DNA from 2 places in the Vibrio sp. THAF64 genome. Region 1 is predicted to be linked to the other one. Evidence: predicted binding sites of a transcription regulator. Region 1 holds the regulator's gene; the other holds the start of a gene.
What was found. The regulator CRP, encoded in region 1, controls carbon source genes, mostly activating them, when cyclic AMP is high. The targets are predictions, from matches to a motif close to TGTGANNNNNNTCACA.

Region 1 (8,299 bases):
GTCTGCTTTCATCAGTGCAGGTCAACGTTGTACTTGTGCCCGTCGCCTGTACGTGCCTGTTGGTGAGAAAGGCGACCAGCTGGTCAGCAAACTCGTTCAAGCAACTCAAAAGATTCGTGTTGATCAGCCATTTGCTGAACCTGCGCCATTTATGGGGCCTCAGATTTCTAAAGCAGCGGCTGACTTTATTCTTAATGCGCAAACAAACTTGCAAAGCCTTGGCGGTGTGAGCTTGCTAGAAGCGAAAGCGGGTGAAGCGGCATTTGTTTCTCCGGGCATCATTGATGTGACGCCAATCGCTGATCTGCCAGATGAAGAGTACTTTGGGCCACTACTACAAGTGGTGCGTTACCAAGGCTTGGAGAAAGCAGTTGAACTGGCAAACGATACGCGCTTCGGCTTGTCGGCAGGTCTGGTTTCAACCGATGATAGCGAGTGGGATTACTTTGTTGACCACATTCGTGCTGGCATCGTCAATCGCAACCGTCAGCTAACTGGCGCAAGCGGTGATGCACCATTCGGTGGCCCAGGTGCTTCGGGTAACCTACGCCCAAGTGCTTACTACGCAGCAGATTACTGCGCATACCCAATGGCATCAATGGAAGGTGGGGAAACTCTACTACCTGCTACATTGAGCCCGGGTGTTGAGTTATAAAAATATTTTAAGGGTTTCCCTTACCACCTCTCTTTTTGGGGAGGTTTTTAAACGTCACAGGTTGAAGGCTATCTGATCAGATTTCTGGACAAATTTGGTCAGATAGCCTCATTTATAAAATCAAATAAACAATAAATATAACTCCGTTAACGTAGACAAACCCAAACAAGGAGGCGTTATGACGCCACAAGTTTTATTCCAGTCGTTATGGAATGACTATATTCAACGCTTATGTCCCTCTGCTGATAAAGTTCACCATCTGCTTCAGGAAAATGAGCCATTGATCAATGACCACATTGCGCTGCGTACATTTAATGTCGCACCTTTGGGGATTGAGACACTGGCCAAACCGTTTATCGACGCTGGCTATAAGCCGTGCGGTGATTACGAGTTCGAAAGTAAGAAGTTAGTGGCGAAGCACTTTGAGCATCCAGACCCGAAACAGCCAAAAGTTTTTATCAGTGAGCTAAAAGTGAACGAGTGTTCTCCAGAGCTTCAGGCCATCGTTGCCAAGCTGGTTGAGCAATTGGACACCGATAAGCTAAAAGGTCATGAGTTCTTGTCTGGTGGGCGTTTATGGGATCTGAGTTTTGCTGATTACCAGTTGCTGGCAAAAGAGAGTGAATACGCTTCTTGGCTAGCAGCACACGGCTACGGTGCTAACCACTTTACGGTTAGCGTGAATCAGCTGGACGCTTTTGAAGAAGTGAAAGGTGTTAATGACCACCTACGTGAAGCTGGCTTTACGATCAATGAATCAGGCGGTGAAGTGAAAGGCTCGCCGGACGTGCTGCTTGAGCAATCTTCTACCATGGCGGATAAAGTACCAGTGACCTTCACTGAAGGGACTGAGATGGTTCCTGGTGGCTTCTATGAGTTTGCTAAGCGTTACCCAATGAGTAACGGTGAACTTTACCCAGGATTCGTTGCTGCTTCTGCTGACAAGATTTTCGAAAGTACTAACGGATAAGATAGACGAGAACGGGCTTCTCTCCCGATGGAGTCGAGAAGTCCTTTCCGGTTCCTGGATCCGATATAAACAAAAAAGCCACCAATGTTTCCATTGGTGGCTTTTAAAATTTTAGCGGTTAATCGAAATTAACGAGTTCCGTAAACAACGATTGTCTTACCATGGGCAGAAATTAGGTTCTGCTCTTCTAGCATCTTCAAGATACGACCTACTGTTTCACGAGAACAGCCAACAATCTGACCGATTTCCTGACGAGTGATCTTGATCTGCATGCCGTCTGGGTGTGTCATTGCATCTGGCTGTTTTGCCAGGTTAAGCAGTGTTTGCGCGATGCGGCCTGTTACGTCTAGGAATGCCAAGTCACCCACTTTCTGACTGGTTACCTGTAGACGGCTTGCCATTTGTGCAGACAGGCGCATTAGGATGTCAGGGTTAACTTGGATTAGCTGACGGAATTTCTTGAATGAAATTTCTGCTACTTCACAAGGAGATTTCGCACGAACCCATGCCGTACGCTCTTGGTCTTCTTCGAATAAACCAAGTTCACCGATAAAGTCACCTTGGTTTAGGTAAGAAAGGATCATTTCCTTACCTTCTTCGTCTTTGATAAGTACTGCAACAGAACCTTTAACAATGTAGTAAAGAGTCTCTGCTTTTTCGCCCGCGTGGATCAGCGTGCTTTTTGACGGGTACTTATGAATATGACAGTGTGAAAGGAACCACTCTAATGTTGGATCGGTTTGAGGTTTACCTAGAACCATAATATCTCACTTCCTCTGCAGGGTACGCTTGCTGCTTTCCATGTTTTAGCTAAGCCTTGAATCAAGACCTACTAGGATAAGAGCACTTTTCAAATGCTGCAAGCCATCTTTGTTTCGGTTTCAAATAGTATCTTTTTTTGAAATCGATTTCTTGATTTTAATCGGGTACACCTTACGATTTTGTACGCAAAAATGTGCACATGATCACGGTATGAAAAGTAATCGTGTTTATAACGCGAGTCTTAGCCAATTTTTCCGGTTTCGATTAACTGTTGCAAGATCGGGCGAACAATCAACTCGACCGCGAAACTCATTTTGCCGCCCGGTACCACGAGCGTGTTGTGGCGAGACATAAACGAACCATCAATCATTGCCAGTAGGTAAGGGAAATCGACGTTCTTAATTCCGCGCAGGCGAATCACGACAAAGCTTTCATCTAGGCTCGGTATGCCTTTGGCGTTGAGTGGGTTAGATGTGTCGACTGTTGGAACGCGCTGGAAGTTGATATGAGTTCGCGAGAACTGGGGAGTGATATAGTTAAGGTAGTCGTCCATCGAACGGACAATAGAATCCATCACGGCCTCACGAGAGTGACCACGATCTCGGGTATCTCGAACGAACTTTTGTATCCATTCCAAGTTAACAATGGGTACCATGCCAATCAGAAAGTCGACATGCTGAGCCACGTTAACATCGCCATCAACTACGCCACCGTGCAGACCTTCATAAAACAGTACATCGGAGTTCTCTGGTAGTTCTTGCCAAGGCGTAAAGGTTCCCGGCATCTGGTTGTACGGTACGGCTTCATCAAACGTGTGCAGATAACGGCGTACTTGCCCGGTTCCTTCGTTACCGTATTTACGGAAAAATTCAGCAAGCGCTGGGAAGTCGTTTGCCTGCGGGCCAAAGTAACTAATGTGACGACCCTGTTCACGGGCCTTACGAATTTCAACGTCCATCTCTGGGCGAGTAAAACGGTGAAAACTATCACCTTCTACCCAAGCGGGCTTAACGCTCATCATGTTGAACATTTTGCGGAATGCTTCAGATGTCGTGGTAGTACCTGCACCAGATGAACCAGTGACGGCAATGATCGGATGTTTTGCTGACATGACAAACCTTGTCTGTAAATAACTGTCCCTTGTTGCATGTCACTATAACACGCTTTAATGCAAGGGCACGGTATGCTGTGTTTTAAAGTTAGAACTTTTGTTTGAGCTGGATATCGACAGTTTCGTGAAGCTCAGAGAACACCACAACGGCTTCACCGGATTCAAGCTGAGCCTTAATCTGATCGACTTTATCTTGCAGGGAAATTTCCATCTCACCGTAGTCAGTGCCTTCACGCAGAACGAATTCACGAATCAGGTTTTCCAGTGTCTCTGGATCAATTTGTTGCCATGGGACGATCATAAATACCTCTGTCTTTTATGGTCGAAAGTTGGTGGGCTATTATCCAGAAACCGCCAGACTTTGATAGTAGGCAGGTAACGCTTCTTCTAACCAGAATCTTGGTTTGAGAGCACTGCCCGTTAAAAATCCGACATGACCACCTTGCTCGAACAGTCGGTAGTCTATGTTATATGGCAAGACGTATTTAGGGATGACGGCATCCGTCATGAAAGGGTCGTCTTTGGCATGAATGATTTGTGTCGGTATGCGAATGTCTTTGAGTCGATGAATACCGGAGCACCTTTGATAGTAATCCTGTGCGTCTTTAAAGCCATGTAAAGGAGCGGTAATTAAGTCGTCAAATTCAAACAGCTTAGTGACACGCTTAATGCTCTGGTAAGAGACATCGAGCTCGCCTTTAATTAGGTGATGTTTACGCAGAGCATTTTTCTTCAAAGATGAGAGCAGGTATGTTTTGTACACCTTGGAAAAGCCTTTCTCGATACGCTCTGAACAGGCTGATAGATCGAGCGGCGCCGAGACGATGGTCGCTGCAGAAAGTAGGGGCTCTTGATTATATTGCGCCAGATAGTTAGCCAGCATGTTGCCACCAAGAGAAATTCCTACCGCGACTTTAGTTTGATTCGGTAGCTGTTGATTTAGCTGCTCAAGGAAGAAACGTGCATCTTCTACTTCACCTGAATGATACGCTCGTGCACGATGGTTAGGCTTACCGCTGCAGCCGCGAAAATGCATCATCACGGACAGCCAGCCATGTTGAGAAAAGGCGTGCATCAAACCATTCGCGTAAGGACTGTAAAAGCAGCCTTCTAGTCCATGAAACAAGACAAACACAGGCTTTTTCTTAGCTTGCTCGGTTTGCCAGTCTTCACTCCAAGCCAGATCGAGAAAATCACCATCCGGTGTGCTGAGCGTTTGCCAAAGCGGTTCAAACAGCGCTTTCTTACGAATAAAACGCGGCGCCAGAGTTTGCAGATGAGGATTGGCTAATCCTTTGGCAGCAATAAATTGAGTCATAAGAACGCCTATCAGTGGGTGAGGTCATCGATGGAATGGGCAAAAACGTCGTGCAAATGTTCTCCGCCAAGCTGACGACAATATCTCAACGTCAGCGGTTCAGCTTGATTCGTCTGTAATTCTATACTGTTTATGCAGTCGACCAGATCAGACTGCTGTTGCTTTTCAAGTTGTAATTCGAACTGTAAGGATTCTCTGTAGAGGGTATCCGTTACATGGGATTTGAGTTTACGACGTAGGTCTCGATAGCTGTGTAACAGGGTTTCTGAACGACCTAGACACTCTTCGACTTTATGCCAGTCTTCATCGAGAAAGGCAGCCTGCTGCTCATCAAGCCATTTGAGTAGCAGCAGCAGGTTAACATTACCTTTGAACTGGTTTTGTAAATTGAGGCACGCATCTTTCACTTCTCGAACACTGTAATATTGCAGACTGAACTGCCATAAGCGTTCTAGGGTTAGCGATACTGATACGTGCTTTGAGCTCATTGGCTAGTAAACTCCTGTTCCATCTGCTCCAGATCTTCTTGCAGTGCCATCCACTCCATTTCGATGTCTTCCAGTTCGGTTTTGGCTTGGCTCTGGGCGGTTAATACCTGATTAAGTTTAGCTTTATTTTCCGCTTCATACAGTGAGTTATCAGATAATTGCGTCTCTGCTTCCGCTAATTGAGTGCCCAAAGTTTCCATCTGAGCTTCCAATTTGGTCAATGTCTTGCGAATCGGAGCGGTTTGTTTACGAAATTCTGCTTCGCGGCGTTTTTGCTCTTTCTTGGCAGCCGCGCTATGGGTGCTGCTCTTTTCTGGCTGGGCAGATTGTGCTTCACGGCGCTCTGCTTTTTGCTGCTCTGTCAGCCATTTATAGTAATCGTTCAGGTCGCCATCGAATGGTGCTACCTGACGATCATGGACCAAATAAAGATCATCGGTTGTGGCGCGCAGGAGATAACGGTCGTGCGAGACAATCACCATCGCCCCTTCAAATGTTTGCAGTGCGAGAGTCAGGGCCTGACGCATGTCCAAGTCTAAGTGGTTGGTCGGTTCATCGAGCAGCAGCAAGTTGGGCTTTTGCCATACGATCAGTGCCAACACTAAGCGTGCTTTTTCTCCCCCTGAGAAAGGCGCCACTTTCTCTAATGCTTTATCACCTTGAAAGCCGAAACTGCCGAGGTAATTACGCAATTCCAGTTCATTCTTATCCGGCGCGATTTGCATCATATGCTGGAGAGGCGTTTCCTCAGGGTGCAAGGTTTCGAGTTGGTGCTGAGCGAAGTAACCAATCTTAACCCCTTGCGAGTAAGTCAGATCGCCTCCTTGACTGTTGAGCTCACCTGACAGCAGTTTAATCAGCGTAGATTTACCAGCACCATTTCGGCCAAGCAGACCAATACGGCTCCCCGGAACCAGATTGAGGCGAATTTTTTCCAAGATAAGGTTGTCACCATACCCCGCAGACACCTCATCCATCATGATTATGGGATTGGGTAGCGAATCAGGATCGCGAAATTCGAAACTGAATGGGTTATCAAATTGAGCAGGTAATACCTTTTCCAAACGATCTAACGCTTTAATTCGGCTTTGTGCCTGACGCGCTTTGGAAGCTTTGTAGCGGAAACGGTCGATATACTTCTGCATGTGCGCCATTTGTTTCTGCTGCTTTTGATACTGCGCTTGTTGCAGGATCAGTTTTTGCGCACGCTGATCTTCGAATGACGAGTAGTTACCAGTGTACTCGTTCATCTGCTGGTTCTCGATATGAATAATCCGACCAACGATCGGGTCAAGGAAGTCGCGATCGTGTGAGATCAACACCAGTGTCCCCGGGTAGTTTTGCAGCCAGCGCTCTAGCCACATAACCGCATCTAGGTCTAAGTGGTTGGTCGGCTCATCGAGCAGTAGTAAGTCTGAGCGACATAAAAGTGCTTGAGCAAGGTTGAGACGCATGCGCCAACCACCAGAGAACTGAGTCAGGTTCCAGCTCATCTGCTCCTGACTGAAACCTAAGCCATCAAGCAGCTCAGCAGCGCGAGCACGAATACTGTACCCGCCGATTGTCTCAATCTTGCCATGCAGTTCAGCCACCAGTGTGCCGTTATCCGCTTGTTCTGCTTGAAGAAGCTGAGCTTCTAATGCGCGGTATTCTCGATCACCATCAATGACGTATTCCAGTGCTGGACGTTCCAGTGCCGGCGTTTCCTGCGCAACCCAAGCGAGCTCCCAATGTGAAGGTTTGCTGAAGTTGCCTGCATCAATCGATAATTCGTCTTTAATTAATGCAAACAGGGTAGATTTACCACAGCCGTTTTTACCGACTAGACCGACTTTGTCGCCCGGGTGAATGGTTGCTGAGGTTTGATCCAGTAGTGGCTTGCCGCCACGTAGCAGCTGGATGTCAGAAAAGGTAATCATAATCTTGTGCTTTATTCTTGCTCGTGTCGCGTCGAATAGTAGGGGGAATGAGATAAAATGTCGATCATTGCGTTATGCTTAACAACAACGTATAACAAACCGATAACGATAAAATTGTACCTAACGCCTACTTAGGTATTGAAAACAAAAGGATGGCTGCTTACGGAATGGCTGTAAACGATTTAAATACTGAGTCGCCTGAAAAACCGAAAGTGCTGGTGATTTATGCTCACCCTGAATCGCAAAGCTCTGTCGCAAACCAAGTCATGATCAAGAAGATAACCGCGCTTGATCACGTCACTGTGCATGATCTCTATGCGCATTACCCCGACTTTTTTATTGATGTGGACGCGGAGCAGCAGCGTTTGCTGGATCATGAGGTGATCGTTTTTCAGCACCCTTTGTACATGTATTCTTGTCCTGCATTACTTAAAGAGTGGATGGATCGAGTGCTCGGTAAGGGGTTTGCTTATGGTAAGGGTGAAGCACTAAAAGGCAAACATTGGCGTAGCGTGATTACTACGGGTGGTAACGAAGATGCCTTTGGCAGTGAAGGTTACAACAAGTATCCATTGTCAGAAATTTTGCAGCCGTTTGAGCTAACAGCAGCCTTGTGCCAGATGGCGTGGATTGAGCCTTTGGTGCTCTACTGGGCACGAAATGTCTCCGATATGGACCGCTACCAGCACGCTGAGAAGTACCGCCAGTGGCTGCTCAACCCGACTATGACTTCAACCTCAGGAGAAATTCATGGCACTTGAAAATGATTTTCTTCAGAGCAGCGTTATCTTTCTTACCGCGGCAGTAGTGGCAGTACCATTGGCTCAGCGTCTTGGACTGGGGTCTGTACTTGGTTATCTGCTGGCTGGTATTACTATCGGTCCATGGGGGCTAGGCCTTATTAGCGATGTAGAAGCGATTCTTCACTTTGCAGAATTTGGTGTGGTTCTACTGCTCTTCCTGATTGGTCTCGAACTGAATCCCAAAAAGCTGTTGCAAATGAAAGGGCCAATTCTCGGGCTTGGCGGGGCACAGGTTGTGATTACCACCGCCGTGCTGGCGAGTGTAACCAATCT
Region 2 (8,299 bases), 450 kb from region 1:
GCGTTGATTAAGTCCTGAGATGCCAAAATCTCCTTCCCGAACGGCACACAGCAAACGACATTTTGCGAACAGCTGCAGCGCATCTTTTGCGCGCTGATGAGTGGTTTCTGGTTGTTCAGTGTTGGGATCCACCACCACTTGTCCGATTCTCTTTAAGTAATGGCTGTATTCCTGTGCCAATGTTTGAATCATCTGACTGTAGTGCTGACCATCGATAGGAAATCTCGCTATGTCTTCGAAATCTCGCTGCCAGACCCAATCGACTTTTTGCATTGAGCCGGAATTGATCGCTTTCGCTAATTGTCCGATACCTGAACGGGCATCAAATCGGTAGCTCTTTTGCAGCATGCACAAACTATCAGCAATAGTCGCCGTAGTATTGGAGGATTGGGCTAGTGTCTGGTAGCCAGTAAGCTGAGCAATCACACCAGCGTGAGGGGCACTGTAGCCTTGTTGGTAAAAGGAACAAATATCTCCCAACACCGCCCCAGCTTCCACCGACGCAAGCTGATCTTTATCACCGAGCAGTATCAAACGAGCATGTTTAGGCAGTGCATCCACCAGCTTGTACATCATAGGCAGATCCACCATAGAGGCTTCATCCACCACTAAGATATCGAGGTGAAGTGGATTGTGCTGGTTGTGACGAAATTCAACACTGTTTGGCACAGCTCCTAGCAAGCGATGCAAAGTGCTGGCGTCGGTTGGGATTTGCTCTTTAAGCGCAGGTTCAACAGGCAATTCTGCTACCGCCTTACCGATAGATTCCGTCAATCGCGCAGCCGCTTTACCTGTCGGAGCGACGAGCTTAATCACCGGAGCATCGCCAGCTTGCTGAGCCTGAGTGATCAAAGCGGCAAGCAATTTCGTCACGGTGGTGGTTTTTCCGGTACCCGGACCACCAGAAATCACCGCAAAGCGTCGCGTCAATGCCACAGCTGCCGCTACCTTTTGCCAGTTAACACAGACCGACACGGGTACCAACTGATCCAGCACGTTCAAATGCTCTATTTTGGTCGCACTAAGGAGCTTTTGGTCTATGGTAGGCCAATCGAGCTGTTCGCTGCTCACTACATCAAGATGATCGCAGACTAACTGCTGTCTCAGTACCTGTGTAGAACTCCCATCAGATTGCGCGGAGGCCAGATCAGTAAAGAGGTAACGATAGTTTCTGGCAAACAGGTGATTCAACAACTCTGCCAGTTTTTGAGCATCAGTAGGCTTTAGGATCATAGGTGACCCAAAGCTGTTCAAGCGATTTGCCAGTACAACTTCGTAATGCCAATAACGATGCAGGTAAAGTCGTTCACCGTCAAAAATCATTGGCGATGTCTGCCCTTGATCTCCGACCAAAGATGAAGCTTGAAGTAGTGATGGCCAATCTACCTTTTGTAGCATTTGATTAAGCTCAACAGCCGCATCACCAAACAGCCCCAATTTGGCTGCCAAATCCACAGGCTGTCCGTAACAGTCAAACAGTGGCAAGCAAATATGCCCCTTACCTAGCTCGCAGCTGAGGATTGCCGCAACAAAAGCAACGTATTCATCTTTACTTTGAGCAAGAATAAATCGAGCAAACTGATAATCAATCTGTCGGATTGAACCTTTGCTCGCCAGAGGCTGAAGACGCGAAAAGAGATCTTGCATGATTAGAGTAACTCCATCTGACCAGAGCTGGACTGTTTCGGTTCGATAGGACGGCCATCAATCAGACTGTCCATGTCTTCGAGAAACTCAAGTGTCGGCCGTGCAGAGAAAATGCCGTGTTCACTTGCTCCGTCCATACCGCGCAAAAACAGGTAATAGACTCCGCCGAAGTGAGTCTGGTAATCGTAATTTGGTACGCGAGTTCGCAGGAATCGGTGTAAAGCCAGCGCATAGATTTGATATTGGAGATCATAGCGGTGATCCACCATGGCCGTTTTCAGGGCCTCGCCATGATAGTCAGCGACATTATCTCCAAGGTAATTGGATTTCCAGTCAAGTACGTAATACTTGCCCTGATGTTCAAACACCAAGTCAATAAAACCTTTCAGCATACCCTGTGTGGAATGAAAGCCCAGATCGCCTGCTTTGGCAGACAGAGGGTCGTGACGCTGAATGACGCGATTCAATGCGGGTGCAGTCAGTATTTCAATCGGCAACAAGAACTCCATTTCAACTAAACGTTGGGCAGGCTGTTTTTGATTGAGTTTCAGTTGCTTACCATCTAACGGCGTTGCCAATACAGTATCGACGAGTTGTTGAAGTATCGGCAACCAAGCAGGGTCAAGCTGCTCACTTTCCATCAAATTAACAATGATTTCGCTATTGCTGTCTGAGGTTGCAGATTCGGTAAACTCAACCTCTTCAAATAAGGTGTGAAGGAAGGTTCCTGGTCTGGCGCCTTTCGGGAAAGTAAAAATATTTTTCTCAGGCTCAAGCTGCTCTTCCTCCTGCTGTTCATCAGAAGAGTCGACATCCAATAACAATATGTCCGTCACAGCATCGTCAAAATGGTGGCTGGCTCCCTGCTTAACCAGACCGGAATAACTGGTGATGCGCCAGTTACGATCGATTTCATTTTGCAATTCATTGGCATGCAGCGCTTGCTTCTCTGCTTCGCGAGTAACGAGCTTTTCATTCACACTCTCTGGTAAATCCGCCAACTGGACACAACTCAGCTCCTGAGCGTGCTGTTGCAACGCAGCGGTTAAATCGGCGATGCCACCTGGCTCACCATTTTGTAATAAGTACCCCATCGCACTGTGGTGCACGCCAGTAGGCTCTTTCGTCGAGCGACCATTACGTAGCGGCGCCGCACCGACAAAGCAGCCATAAACCGCGCGAGTGAGCGCCACGTAGATCAAGCGCAGATCTTCCGCCAGCCTCTCCTTGTCAGCTTGCTGTAATGAGGCGTCCTGTTTGGTGATATCCAGAATGGTTTTGTCTGAAGCACTATCGTAATACTTGGCTTCACTCGCCTCTCGATAGCTGAACACAAACGGCAAAAACACCAGATCGTATTCCAACCCTTTTGATTTGTGGATGGTGACGATCTGCACCAAATTGCGCTCCGATTCCAAACGCTGGATCTGCTCCTCACTTCCCCCGAGACCATTGCGGGCATCACTAATGGCCTGAGCTAACCAGCGCAGCAAACCGTGGTCACTGTCGAGCTCTTGGCTGGCTTGCTGAAGCAGCTCTCCTATGTGCATAAAGTCCGTCAGAGATCGCTCGCCATTATCTTCTTCAAGCAATCGTTCTGCGATGTGTCTTTTACTCATCACGCTACGCAGCATCGGCAATACGCCACGTTGACTCCATAAGCGGCGATACTCCTTAAACTCATTGATGGCATTTTCCCATTCATTTTCATCATTATTGAGTTTGTCGAGGGTTCCGGCATCAAGAGCAAACAGCTCAGAAGCAAGGCTGGCTCTTAAAGCACGATCATTTTCCGGAGTGAGCACCGCTTGGAGTAATCGTTGTAAGTCTTCTGCCACCTGTGAGACAAATACACTATCTCGGTTAGACAGATACACGCTGGCAATCCCCTGCTCTGCCAAGGCCTGTTTGATCATTCGACCTTCACTGCCGGTTCGAACCAACACAGCAATGTCTCCGGCCTGAATTGCGTGTTGAGACTTTCCATCATCAAAAAACGCACGCTCGCTCTGAGCCGCCGACAAAATACGATGGATTTCATCGGCACAGGCCTGCGCCATGGCTTGATGATATTCACCTTTCGCCAATGGCTTCTCTTCAGCTTCTTGTAACCAGTAAGTCATTGCCGGTTGGCGCTGTCCATCTATCATCCACTGGCGTTTGTCTGCATTCGGGCTCGATTTAACCGGAATAAACGGAATGTCATCGTCATAAACAAACGGGCTGCTCGGCGTTTCGAACACCTGGTTCACCGCCGCGACCATGTCTGAGCTCGACCGCCAGTTGGTGCCAAGAGTGAAGTGAGAGGAGACCTGATTACGTGCCTTGATGTAGGTAAATATATCCGCACCACGAAAACCGTAAATCGCCTGTTTGGGATCACCAATCATGAACAAACCGCACTGAGGGTGCTCAAGATAGATACGGCTGAATATGCTGTATTGAAGCGGGTCGGTATCCTGAAATTCATCGATCATGGCGACCGGATAGAGAGAGCGGATTCGCTGCGTAAGCAGCTCACTATCATCTTCATCAATCGCTGCGGACAACTGAGTCAGCAGATCATCAAACGACAGCCACTGTTTCTGCTGCTTGGCCTTCGCCAACATCTCGCGGCACTGTTCTATGGCGTGTGCCAGCAGTGGTGCTTCAAGACTAATAGGTTTGGCGAGAAACTGCTCGATAGCAACAAAAGCGGGATGGCTTGGCGCTTGCCCTTTAGGGGTCTTCTCTTGCAGGATATTCTGCGCAAACTTTTCTAGTTTATCCGGGTACTCATAGCCCGTGGTTTCACTCGCTGCCCACATGTCCACCGCTTCAAGCCAAGCAGGCAATGATTTCTTGGTGTAGCTACGCTTGTTGACATCCGAGTCGCTGATTAGAGCAAGGTAGTCTTGTTGCCCTTCGCGCCAAATTGTTTTGAGTTCATCAATCTGTTTGAGGTTTTGGCTATACAGGTCAGCCATACTGCCTTGCATTGCTGGCACTGAGAGCTGCAAAGGTGCCCCGGTTAAATAAGGGCTGATCTTTTTCAACAGTTCGGCAGGCGCCCCCCAAATTCGGCGCACTTCACCGGCGAGATTAAGCGGTAGTGGGTAGAAATTACGTCGCCAGTAGTCTGCCACAACCTGAGCTTTAAGGTGACTCTCATCAGTAATGAATTCGTTATTAAAGCGACTACCGGATTCAAACGCATTTTGAGTCAACATGCGCTGACAAAAACCGTGAATCGTATAGACCGCCGCTTCGTCCATCTGCCTTTCCGCTTGAAGGAGAATTTCAGCCGCTTGAGAATGATCGTCAATGGCTTCAAGCAAAGGTTGAATCACGGGATCACCGCTTTGACCACGAGAAAAGGCCAGCCGCGCATCATGAATTCGGGCTCGAATCCGGTCTCTCAGTTCGGCGGTCGCAGCCTCAGTAAAGGTCACCACCAGAATTTGGTCCACCGTTAGCGGCTGCTGGTGTTTACTTTCCGCACAGCCATGACCAAGCAACAACCTGAGGTACAGGCCAGCAATAGTGAAGGTTTTTCCGGTTCCGGCTGACGCCTCAATTAAACGCGCGCCATGAAGCGGAAAAGTCATGGTATCCAGTGACGTTACCATTGACGTGGATGTCATAAAATTCGTGCCCTTGATGCATTTATTCCAGATCCAAATGTGATCCAGACTTTAAAATGATATTTATCAATAAAAATCCCATTCAAGATAGGATTTTATGAGACCTCTCTCACGGCAAGCGGCGAGTCTTACCGATAGTATTCGCTGCACGACTTACGCAGGCAATACCTGACGCTAAGCAACCGAATCATGGTCCCTCTGACCTGTGGCCGTACAGAAAACGCCCTACACCAATAATGATTTCCTGGCGGCCACCTACTTCTCTATCTCTTGATTATCTTTCACTGCCAGTCTCGGCGCTTGTAACACTAATGCCGTCAACGTCCTGACTTGCATCGCCAACTCATCGCTCCATTCAGGCCAGATACGAGCAATGTAAGCGTTCGCGCCTTCCCCATGACTAAGGTAACCATCGTTAAATGTGTCTGCCATTTTCTTGAGTGACTTTTCTTCATCATCAGCCCAATTACCACGGCTAAAGCCCGCTTCTACACAAGCTAAAGCGGTATTCGGGAAGTACGTTAAAGGCGTTGTCATTCCCTGATAGAACAAGCGAACCAACTCTCCCAGCGTCGAGTGAGCAGCAGCCGCACTCTCGAGAGGCGGAAACGTGAGGTGCACGGCTCCTTCTTTGCGGTCATAACCCACCATATGCGAGCATTGCTGATGCCCCATCGCGTTCATAGCCAAATGATCGATCCAGACAGCAAGATAATCCTGAGCACGTATTCGCCCACTGCGAAAACGAACTAAGCCCGATTGATAGCTTTGAGTTAGCCAACCTGTCAGCTGAACAGGCTTTCCTTCTCCCAGCACATCAAAGGTCAGTTTCACTTCAAGATCGTCGCTCGGTGAGCCACATAACCAAGTGAGCTTTTCTACCAGCTCTTCAGCCTGTACTCGATTGGTTTCAAATTCGATATCACCAAATGCGCCTACTGGTAGCTTACCTTGAGCACGTTGATGTGCGATGAAATCGTTAATGATAGCTTGCTGATCTCCTGCACCACTGAGCTGATGTTCAAGCAATAATTCCAACAGGCTATCGCGCATTTGGTAGCTTTCTAAGCCATTGAGAACGAATGGCTCATCATCTTCCATTACAGGTAACGGAGGCTCAAACACCACCTTGAGACGGCGATTGAAGAAATACTGCACAGGTAAACGCCAGAAGCGTTGTAACTCAACCAAATCCAGCTCAAGCGGATAGACTGCATCCAATAGGTAATCACTTAACTGGCGATTGAACTGGCCACCAACCTGTCCTTGTCGATTCGCCGCAGGCAACCACTCTTTAGCGTAACTGGCATTATGTTCAACAAAAGCACTCGGGCTAAACGGCACCATAGAGTGACTGGCACTAATACAGTTCAACAGGCGTTGACCCGATTCGTCCACTGCTAACGCTTCATCTCCTGCCAGACAGTAGTTTTGTTGGCAATATTCCATCAACTCAGACACCAATACTGACGGTACGCGCTCCGTATTGTCCTGAATCGAGCGACCCACATAGCTGATATAGAGCGTGTGTTGCGCTGACAACAAGGCTTCCAAAAATAGATATCGGTCATCATCCCGACGAGAGCGGTCGCCGGGCTTCGCCCGGCCATTCATCAAATCAAACCCTTCAGGCGGAACCGTTCGCGGATAAATCCCATCGTTCATTCCAAGCAGGCAGACAGTGCGGAATGGGATCGAGCGCATTGGCATCAGAGTACAGAAATTCACTTGGCCTGCTAAGAAGCGCTGACTGACTCGGGTTCCGGAGAGTTTGTTGTGCAAGTATTGAGAGACAATATTTGGCGTCAGATCCTGCTCATACGCCGCTTCTTGAAGTTGATCTTTCAATGACGTCAACGTATCCCGAATAGACTTAAGCGCCGCTTCTCCTTCCAGATCGACGCTAAAGAAGTCATCCAGCGCAACCGTCAAGGTTTCACGCCAGTGTTCAATGGACTGAGTCTGAGCCAATTGGCTACGGTAATGGCTGACGGTTTCGATGAAATGAGCCAGTTTCCCCGCTAACTCTGCTCCCATCCCCTGGACCTGATTATAGGGGGACAACAGCCCGCTTTCGGTTTCCAGCAACCCAGCAGATTCAGGCATAGCGTAACCGAGCAACATGCGCTGAATGCCAAATTGCCAAGTGTTTTGCGAGGTTTCGGGCAAATCAAATTCTTCTCCAGTATGGTGATTGAGCCCCCAGCGAATGCCCGACTCTTCGACCCATTGTTTCGCTTGAATGAATTCATCTTCATTCAAACCAAATCGCGCCAAAATAGCAGGCGTTTCGAGCAATTCGAGTAACTCAGAAGCAAGGCAGCGAGTATTTGGCAAGTTCACAACCTGCATAAACGCATGCAAGATCGGGCTTTCCTGATCAGCCGTTCGGTCGGAGATGGAATAAGGGATAAATCGTTCACCCGGCGCATTACCAAACACCGCCTGAATGGCCGGACTGTAGGCATTAATATCCGCCACCATAACAATGATATCGCGTGGTTTTAGGCTTGGATCGGCATCAAACATCGCCAGCAACTGATCATGCAGTACTTCCACTTCACGCATTGGACTGTGGCAAGCATGCAATGAGACCGAGCGATCCCACTCATCAATCACTTGCTTGTGATGGCTGTCATCGAGGGTATTGTCATCCTGATGCTCTTCAAGATTAAGGATATCGGCCTGTAAATGGTGTAACAGAGAGTCACGCTCAATATCAACGAAAGCTTCAATTTCATGAGACTCCAGTTGAGACAGTAAATACATGTTGTCCCTGCCCAACTTGCCCATTGACGCGAGTAAGCTGTTGCCCACCACATTGGTGTGCAGTTCGTCATCAAGGTTTTGCTCAATATCGCCTTTCAGCTGCTGTGTTTCACCTTCGAGCTCGGAATGGTCTTGCTTCCATACCAGATGTTGTCGATGCCGAGCAGCCAAGCGCGCGAGGTATTTACGATCGCGTACCTCGCCCCAGTAGTAACGACAGGGGTTAGTAAACATCAGATGGACATCAATATGCTCACCGA

Region 2: recB (exodeoxyribonuclease V subunit beta) is a predicted target of CRP. The motif match lies at 5,369-5,384, and genes of this name have one in related genera.

What each region holds. Positions count from the first base shown of each region.
Region 1 is NZ_CP045355.1:309,073-317,371, forward strand. Features, by position in the region: gene astD (succinylglutamate-semialdehyde dehydrogenase) at 1-655, shown strand, start outside; gene FIU99_RS01350 (DUF1338 domain-containing protein) at 834-1,625, shown strand; gene crp (cAMP-activated global transcriptional regulator CRP) at 1,754-2,386, opposite strand; gene FIU99_RS01360 (phosphoribulokinase) at 2,629-3,498, opposite strand; gene FIU99_RS01365 (YheU family protein) at 3,587-3,799, opposite strand; gene FIU99_RS01370 (hydrolase) at 3,839-4,816, opposite strand; gene FIU99_RS01375 (TIGR02444 family protein) at 4,828-5,304, opposite strand; gene FIU99_RS01380 (ABC transporter ATP-binding protein) at 5,301-7,223, opposite strand; gene kefG (glutathione-regulated potassium-efflux system ancillary protein KefG) at 7,391-7,984, shown strand; gene kefB (glutathione-regulated potassium-efflux system protein KefB) at 7,974-8,299, shown strand, end outside.
Region 2 is NZ_CP045355.1:757,775-766,073, reverse strand. Features, by position in the region: gene recD (exodeoxyribonuclease V subunit alpha) at 1-1,647, opposite strand, end outside; gene recB (exodeoxyribonuclease V subunit beta) at 1,650-5,270, opposite strand; gene recC (exodeoxyribonuclease V subunit gamma) at 5,526-8,299, opposite strand, start outside.